3 regions of the Serpentinimonas raichei genome follow, and region 3 is predicted to be linked to each of the others. Evidence: predicted binding sites of a transcription regulator. Region 3 holds the regulator's gene; each other region holds the start of a gene.

Region 1 (2,893 bases), 940 kb from region 3:
GCACCGCATCGGCATGCGCCAAAATGTGGACCACCACAAAGGTGTCGGAGTCGTAGAGGGTTTGCATAGATGTACTGTGCGCCGAATCGGGAAACCCTGCAAGTCCGCGGGTTGCGGCCGTGTCAGAAGCCTCCTTGCAAATTAGATGGGGCCTCAGCGCGTTGGTTCAAGCCGTGGGCAGTCGAAGCAGGCGCTGGTCGGCCCAATCGCCGTCCGGCTCTTGCAACAAGATGCGCACCGGCAGGTAATGCACCGCTTCGGCCAGCCACAGGCTCAGGCGGGTGTCGTCGGGCTGCGTGTCGTGACGTTCCAGCCGCCAAGCCGACAGGGGGCCGGCAGGGGTTTCGATTTGTTCCAGCGCGCGCAGGCGCAGCGTCCAAGGCTGCACCCCGGAGGGGCCCAGCACGGGCACGCTCCACACCGTGTCCAGTACCGGTGTCTGGCGTTGCAGCCGGCGCGCGAGCTCGAAAAACAAACTGACCCGGTCTTGGGTGCCGGTTTGCAAGGGGCCGACGCGCTCGGCCTCGGAGTCGCGCTGGTGCCGATAGCGCAGCGCCGCCCAATCGAGATCGAAACGGCGTGTGCGCCGGGTTTGGTCGCTGAACTCGGTCGGCTGCAAGCCATCGGGCAGCAGCCGACCGCGCGAACGCTGGGTGCGCCCTCCCACCAAGGGCAAGCGCATCTGCAAGCTGGCCTCGTACTGGCCGCTGCGCATGAGCCACTGCAGTTGGCCACTGGCGCGCACCGGCATGCCACTGATGCGCGCACCCACTTCGTAGTCGAGCGCCAAACGTTCAGGCCAAGCGTAGGCCCCGCGATGGCCTGAAGGGGCGGTTGGGTTGCCGTGCGCCATGCCGCTCCACGCAGCGCCCAAAGCCAACGCCGCCAGCAGGCACTGGCGCCGGGTGGGCTGGCCAGTCGGGCGTTGGGTGGGGTCGGTGTGCACGGCGCTTACATCGAAGGGTGGGTCTCGCCACGGGCCTGCTCAAACTGGCCTTGGCAAACCACGCAGCGCTCTGCGGTCGGGTTGGCGTGCAGGCGAGCCGTCGGAATATCGACCCCGCAGGCCGTGCACAGGCCGTAGCTACCGGCCGCGATGCGCTTGAGGGCTGCGTCGATGGCGGTGAGGGCATCGGTCTCGCGCGCGTCGATCGACATGGCCAGATCGCGTTCGGCCTCGTTTTGCGCCCGGTCGCCGCTTTGCACGTCGTGCCGGTCTGGCGCCGCTTCGGCACGGCCGATCTTGCCGCCACGCTGGACGCGCAGTTGCGCAATCAACTCGGTGCGCATGTGTTGCAACTGAAGCGCGAAGGTGTCGGAAATGTTCTGGCTCATGGTTCGGTCTCCTGCTTGATGGATTTCATTGTGAGGCAAAACGCAGCACAACGGCTTTGATCCCGGTCAATCTCTGGCGCCAGATGGGCCAGGATGCACACGAAGGCGCCAAGCTGTGGCATGCTGCAGGCTGGCCACCACGAGGAGCACCGCATGACACAACCCGAAGCCTTTGAATTTGCCCGCACCTTACCGGGCTTTGAGTTTTTGAGCAATCTGGGCCGCCAAAGTGCCGCCAGTGCCGCTGGTTTGGGCAGCGCAGCCAGCGCCGTGCCGGGCCTGCCCCCCATGAGCCACTGGATTGCCCCGGTGTTCGACCCCGAGGAGTTGGATAAGCGCATCCAAGACTTGCGCACGGTGCATTTCTGGCTCGACCAGAACACCAAGGCGCTGGCGGCCACCATCCAGGCGCTGGAGTTGCAAAAAATGACGCTGCTCACGCTCAAAAGCATGAATGTGAGCATGCAGGAAATGGCCGATGCGTTCACGGTCAAGCCGTCTGCACCCGAAGCCCCTGCCGCCGCAGCCCAAGCGCCGGGGTCGAGCGATGCCGCGCCCCCCGCCGTCGATCCCATGCAGTGGTGGAGCGCCCTGACCGAGCAGTTTCAGACCATCGCCAACGGGGCGCTGCGCGACATGTCCGAGCACGCCAGCCGCGCCGCCGAGCAGATGGCGCACAGCGTGCAAGCCGGCACCGAAGCCATGGCCAGCGCGCAAGCGGCGGCGGCCAAAGCCGAGGCCGCTGCCGACGCTACACCCCGCGCGAGCGATCCGCCGCAAAGCGCAAGCGCCAAGCCGCAAAAACGCCGCCCTCCAGCGCCGCGCGCACCTCGCGCATCAAGTTGAGGTAATAGTGCAGGTTGTGGATGCTGGCCAGCATCGGGGCCAGCATTTCGCCGCAGCGCTCCAGGTGGTGCAAATAAGCGCGTGAAAAGCCGCCCCGCCCGCCTTGCTCCCAGCTCAGGCCATCGGGCCCGGCGCAGGCGCTGCAGCTGCAGGAAGGGTCGATCGGTTGCGGGTCGTGGCGGTGCCGGGCGTTGCGGATTTTCAGGTCGCCATAGCGCGTGAACAGGGTGCCGTTGCGCGCGTTGCGGGTCGGCATCACGCAGTCGAACATATCGACCCCGTCGGCCACGCCCTGCACCAAATCTTCGGGCGTGCCCACCCCCATCAGGTAGCGCGGTTTGTGCGCTGGCAGCCGGTGCGGGGTGTGGGCCATGATCTGGCGCATCAGCTCCTTGGGCTCGCCCACGCTCACACCGCCGATGGCGTAGCCGGGCAAATCCAGCTCCACCAGCGCCTGCAAAGATTCCAGCCGCAGGTGCTCGAACATTCCGCCTTGCACGATGCCAAACAGGGCGTTCGGGTTTTGCAGCCGCTCGAACTCGGCCTTTGAGCGCCGCGCCCAGCGCAGGCTCAGCGCCATGCTGGCGCGCGCCTCGGCCTCGGACGTCACATGGCCGCTGCCGCCTTGGGTCGCGCCCTCACCCTGCCAGTAGGGCGTGCATTCGTCGAACTGCATCGCAATGTCGCTGTCGAGCACGGTCTGGATCTGCAT
Region 2 (2,893 bases), 840 kb from region 3:
GCAACCCGGCGGCCTGCTGCCAGTGCTCGAGCGGCGCCAGCGCCAGCAGGCCGCCGGTCAGGGCCGTGGCGCGGCGCATCACGGCCAAGTCGGCCACCACCACGCAGCGGCTGGACCAATCGGGCCGCAAGCGAAACACCTGCGCAATCAGCTCCGGCCCGACGCCGGCCGGGTCGCCCATAGAAATGGCGATCGGGCGTGAACCGATCATCCCAGATTGTCCATTGGGGTTTGGAGGGCAGGCGGATGCAGGGGCGAGGCAGTTTTGCCCTGACTGAGGCGTCCATAGCCAGTGCTATGGACAACGAAGAAGGGCGAAAATGGGCGCCCCTGCGCCGCTTGCACCCAAACAGCACCAGTAGGTGCGCCCAATGGACAATCTGGGATCATGCGGGGCTGTCGACGTCAATGAACTGGTGCGTCAGGCCCAACTCGGCCGCCACCGCCGCCCCCAGTGCGGGCGCGCCGTAGCGCTCGGTGGCGTGGTGGCCACAGGCCAAGTAGGCCACGCCGCATTCGCGCGCCAGATGGGTTTGGGGCTCCGAGAGTTCACCGGTGATGAAGGCATCGACCCCAGCGGCGATGGCGGCCTCGAAATAATCTTGCGCGCCGCCGCTGCACCAGCCTATGCGCCGCAAGGGCCGCTCGGGGGCGTCGATGAGCGTCACCGCACGCCCCAAGCGCTGTTGCACATGCATCGCCAGCGTGCGGGCGTCGGGGCAATCGGTGTGGCCCACGAAACCCAAATCTTGCTCGCCAAAACGGCCCCAGCCATCGGCCAATGGGGTAAAGCCCAAGCGCTGCGCCAATTGGGCGTTGTTGCCTAGGCTGGGGTGGGCATCGAGCGGCAGGTGGTAGGCCAGCAGATTCACGTCGTGCGCCAGCAACAGCGCCAGGCGCTGCTTCATCCAGCCGGTGACGCAGGCGCTCTGGCCGCGCCAGAACAGGCCGTGATGCACCAAAATGGCATCGGCCCCGGCCTCGATGGCGCGCTCGATCAACTCGCGGCTGGCGGTGACACCGCTGACCAGATGCCGCACCCGCGCCCGACCCTCGACCTGGAGGCCGTTGGGGCCGTAGTCTTTGAAGCGCTCGGGTTGCAGCGTGGCATCGAGGTGGCGCAGCAGCACGCGGGTTTCGACCGCTGGCGAAGCGGGGGGGGATGCAGGGGATGCGGCAATAGAAGTTGGCATGGCGCAGACTCACCGGACACTAAACGTGTCCGATTGTCGCACTCCCCGCAGCGCGGCAATGAACCGCAGCAACGGGCTCAAGCGGACTCAGGCTTGGCCCGAGGGGCGACCTTGGGGACTTTGTTTCTGACCCAGCTTTTGGCGCTGTTTTTCTTCGCGATCCGACTCGTCTATCTTGGTGAGAAAATAACGCAAGAACCAAGCCATTAAGACGATCACGCTGAGGATCGTGACGATGCTCAGCACACCGTAGGTGGTGGAAAACAATTCAATCCAAGCGTCCATGACCTCTCCAATCGTGTGTATATTATCTGTGTGTCGCATTAAACACCAGTTTTGTGGCAAGCATTTTGACGCAGGTCAAATGGCCTGCGCATCGGGCGGCGCACAACCATGAAGCGCTACTGGCTGCTGTTCTCTCAGACCGTGACGGTGCTGCTGGCGGCATGGTTCGTGGTGGCCACCTTGCAGCCGCAGTGGCTGCAGCGCCCGGTGCTGATTCGCACCGTGCCGCTGATCGAGGCCCCCGCTGCCGCACGCAGCGAGGCAGTGGCCGCTGCCAGCTTGAGCATGGCCGCGCAGGCGGCTGCCCCGGCGGTGGTGAGCATCAGCGCGCGCCAAGCCCCGCGGGAGCACCCGCATGCCAACGACCCGTGGTTTCGCTTTGGCGACCAGGTTCCGCGCACGCCACAAACCGGGCTCGGCTCCGGGGTGATCATCAGCAGCGCCGGCCACGTGCTGACCAACCACCACGTGATCGAGGGCGCCGAGGAAATCGAGGTTCAACTCAGCGACGGCCGCCAAGCGCTGGCGCGGGTGGTGGGAACCGACCCGGACACCGACCTGGCGGTGCTGCAAATCGATCTGCCCCATCTGCCGGTGGCGGTGCTGGGCGACTCCGATGCGCTGCGCGTGGGCGATGCGGTGCTGGCCATCGGCAACCCCTTCGGCGTCGGCCAGACCGTCACCGGGGGCATCGTCAGCGCCCTGGGGCGCACGCAACTGGGCATCAACATTTTCGAGAACTTCATCCAGACCGACGCCGCCATCAACCCCGGCAACTCGGGTGGCGCGCTGGTGGATGTGCAAGGGCATTTGATCGGCATCAACACCGCCATCTTTACGCGCTCGGGTGGCTTCATGGGCATCGGTTTTGCCATTCCCACTTCCACGGCGCGCCAGGTGCTGGAGGCGATCGTGCGCGATGGCGCCGTGACGCGCGGCTGGATCGGGGTCGAGCCGCAAGCGCTCACGCCCGAACTGGCGCAGCATTTTGGCCTGCGGCGCGATCGTGGCGTGATCATCATCGGGGTGCTGCGCAACGCCCCGGCGGCACAGGCCGGGATACGGCCGGGCGATGTGGTGGTGAGCGTGGCTGGGCAGCCGGTAGCCGATGTGGCGACCTTGCTGGCGACGGTGGCGGCTTTGCCGCCGGGGCAGGCCACGCAGATGCAAATCGAGCGCCAAGGCGAGCGGTTCACGCTGCAAGTCACGCCGGGGCGGCGCCCTCCTCCGCCGCCGACAGCCGGGGCCAACGGGCGCTGAACGCGGGCAGCGGCGCCCGTGGCGTTCAGGGCGCCGGTCAGGTTTTGTCGGCGGCTTCGGGTTCCTCGGGGGTGCGGCTGAACTTGTTAAACCAGCGCGAGCCCCAGATGCCCACTTGGTACAGCAAGCACATCGGAATGGCCAGCGCCAGTTGC
Region 3 (2,893 bases):
CCTGTCCGCAGACGGTCTATACCGAGATCTATATCTGGATGGAAAAGCTGGTCGAAGGCGACCGCTCGGCCCGAATGCGGCTGGACCAATCGGGACGATCATTTGCAAAGTTTGGCAAAAAAACCCTCAAACACACGCTCTGGTTGGCTTTTGCTCTCTGGACTGGATTCACGTTCGTCGGTTATTTCACCCCGATCGACCAGTTGGGGCAGGCGGTGTGGCAGGCGACGCTCGGGCCTTGGCAAACCTTCTGGGTTCTGTTCTACGGTTTTGCCACATATGGCAATGCGGGTTTTCTGCGTGAGAAAATTTGCAAATTCATGTGCCCCTATGCGCGCTTTCAAAGCGCGATGTTCGACAAAGACACCCTGATCGTTACCTACGACGCCCAGCGCGGCGAGCCCCGCGGTTCCCGCTCGCGCACCGCCGATTTGGCTGCACTCAACTTGGGCTCCTGTGTCGATTGCACCCTGTGCGTGCAGGTCTGCCCCACGGGTATAGACATTCGCAATGGCCTGCAGTATGAGTGCATAGGCTGCGGCGCCTGCGCCGATGTCTGCGACGAAGTGATGGACAAGGTTGGCTACCCCAAGGGTCTGGTGCGCTTTACCACGCAGAACGGCCTTGAGCAGGGTTGGAGCGCAGCCCAGATGTGGCGCCGGGTGATGCGGCCGCGGGTGTTGATCTACAGCGCCATTTTGCTGCTCATTACACTGGCCTTGTTCACCAGCCTGTATTTGCGCACCCCTCTAAAAATCGATGTGACCCGAGATTCCAGCGTCATGTCGCGCGTGGTGGGGCAGGGTTACATCGAAAATGTGTATCGCTTGCGTGTGCTCAATGCCACCGAGCAGGTGCAGCACTACCGCATCTCGGTGCAGGGTCTGCCCGGTTTGCTGATCGACTCCGAGTCCCGCTTCAGCCTAGAGCCCACTGGTGCACGCGCCATGGCGCTGACGCTGCGCTTGCCGCCAGGCAGCAGCCCAGCCGGGGCGCATCCGATTCGCATCGAGGTGCAGGCCGAGGGCAACCCAGACTTGCGCGTCGGCACGGATTCGATCTTCATGGTGCCGCGCTGAATGGCCTAGTGTGGCGATCGCCCATCGCTTGTGCCAGCTTGCATTTTTCACTACACTGTCCCCTATCATGACTCAAGCCACCCTCCCAGCAGCCGCCAAGCCAAAACGCCCTTGGTACCGCGAACCCTTCTGCTGGCTGGTCTTCGGGCTTCCTGCTACCTCGGTGGTCACTTCTTTGACCATGGTTAGCATTGCAGTCAACGACCGCGACCCGGTGCTGGATCGAAATGTGCCAATGGTGCGCATCGATCCGCAGAGGGTGCAACACCTCACGCCGGAGCAGCGGGCCATTTACGAAGCCAGCTTGCGCCCGGCGCGCGAGGCGCGCAACCACGCGGCCAGCCCAGAAATGCCGCCGCCGCGCCCCTGACAAGGGGATTCAGGAGGCTGAAATATTTCTCTCAGCCTTTGCATTGCCAGCGGCCGCATGCGGGTTGGCCAGCGCTTCCAAACCCTGAGTGTCTTTGATCAACACATAGCGCTGCTTGACTTCGATGATGTCGTCGTCCATGAAGCGCGAGAAGGTGCGGCTGACCGTCTCGAGCTTCATGCCCAGGTAGCTGCCGATTTCTTCGCGCGTCATGCGCAAAACCAGTTCGGATTGCGAGAAACCGCGCGCGTGCAGGCGCTGCACCAGGTTGAGCAAAAAGGCCGCCAGCCGCTCCTCGGCGCGCATGGTGCCCAGCAGCAGCATCACGCTCTGGTCGCGCACAATCTCGCGGCTCATGATCTTGTGCACGTGGTGCTGCAAGGCGCTGAACTCGCGCGAGAGCTGCTCGATTTTGTCAAAGGGCAGCACGCAGACTTCGGCGTCTTCGAGCGCCACCGCGTCGCAGGCGTGTTGGTCGTGCACGATACCGTCCATGCCGATGATCTCACCCATCATCTGAAAACCGGTGACCTGATCGCGCCCATCGATGCTGGTGACGCAGGTCTTGAAAAAGCCCGAGCGCACCGCATACAGGGCCGTAAACGGTTCGCCGATAGTAAACAGGGCGGCGCCCCGCTTGACGCGGCGTCGGTTCGACACCACGTCTTCAAGGCGCACCATCTCGGGCGCGCTCAAGCCCATCGGCAGGCACAGCTCGCGCAGGTTGCAACTGGAGCAGGCAACTTTGAGGCTCTGAATATCCATAGAAACGCAGCTAGACAAGCCTTGAGCTTAACCTAAGTGAGGCGGTGGACTGGCGTGCTTGGAAAAGGCGGAAAAATGCCCCTGCTTTGACTCATGTCAAGGGTATTTGGCGCGCGCTGGTGCATAGTTCACCCTTAGGAGAGCCATTTTGTGAAACATGTGATCGACGACGGGTTGCTGCGGCGCTTTGATGTGCCCGGCCCCCGGTACACCTCATATCCCACCGCCGATCGCTTTGTCGAGGCTTTTGGCGAGGCGGATTACGCCTTGGCGCTGCAACAGCGTCGATCTGGCGGCTCCTTGGCCTTGCCGCTGTCGATCTATGTCCACATTCCCTTTTGCGAGTCGCTGTGCTACTACTGCGCCTGCAACAAGGTCATCACCAAGCACCACAGCAAGTCGGCCGAGTACCTGCGTTACCTCACGCGCGAGCTCGAAATGCAGGCCCAGCATCTGGGGCAGGGGCACGCCGTGTCGCAGATGCACCTGGGCGGCGGCACCCCGACCTTTATGAACGACGAGGAACTGGCCGACCTGATGGCCATGGTGCAGCGACACTTCACGCTGGTGCCGGGGGGCGAATACTCGATCGAGGTCGATCCGCGCACCGTCACGCCGCAGCGGCTGGAGCATTTGCACCGACTGGGATTCAACCGCCTGAGCTTTGGGGTGCAGGATT

What was found. Region 3 encodes FNR, which switches genes on or off when oxygen is low (the NO sensors DNR and NnrR bind a similar motif). Its sites were predicted from a motif close to TTGATNNNNATCAA; they were not measured.
Region 1: the regulator FNR is predicted to act here: its motif matches at 1,392-1,405, upstream of SRAA_RS11800 (TraR/DksA family transcriptional regulator).
Region 2: the regulator FNR is predicted to act here: its motif matches at 1,544-1,557, upstream of SRAA_RS08145 (DUF3149 domain-containing protein).

The regions. Positions count from the first base shown of each region.
Region 1 is NZ_AP014568.1:2,539,611-2,542,503, forward strand. It holds gene SRAA_RS11790 (BTH_I0359 family protein) at 1-67, opposite strand, end outside; gene SRAA_RS11795 (DUF3108 domain-containing protein) at 167-946, opposite strand; gene SRAA_RS11800 (TraR/DksA family transcriptional regulator) at 952-1,335, opposite strand; gene SRAA_RS11805 (PhaM family polyhydroxyalkanoate granule multifunctional regulatory protein) at 1,489-2,181, shown strand; gene tgt (tRNA guanosine(34) transglycosylase Tgt) at 2,087-2,893, opposite strand, start outside.
Region 2 is NZ_AP014568.1:1,741,618-1,744,510, forward strand. It holds gene pdxA (4-hydroxythreonine-4-phosphate dehydrogenase PdxA) at 1-211, opposite strand, end outside; gene SRAA_RS08140 (Nif3-like dinuclear metal center hexameric protein) at 387-1,193, opposite strand; gene SRAA_RS08145 (DUF3149 domain-containing protein) at 1,281-1,478, opposite strand; gene SRAA_RS08150 (S1C family serine protease) at 1,587-2,738, shown strand; gene tatC (twin-arginine translocase subunit TatC) at 2,776-2,893, opposite strand, start outside.
Region 3 is NZ_AP014568.1:903,449-906,341, forward strand. It holds gene ccoG (cytochrome c oxidase accessory protein CcoG) at 1-1,079, shown strand, start outside; gene SRAA_RS04280 (hypothetical protein) at 1,261-1,449, shown strand; gene fnr (fumarate/nitrate reduction transcriptional regulator Fnr) at 1,459-2,214, opposite strand; gene hemN (oxygen-independent coproporphyrinogen III oxidase) at 2,365-2,893, shown strand, end outside.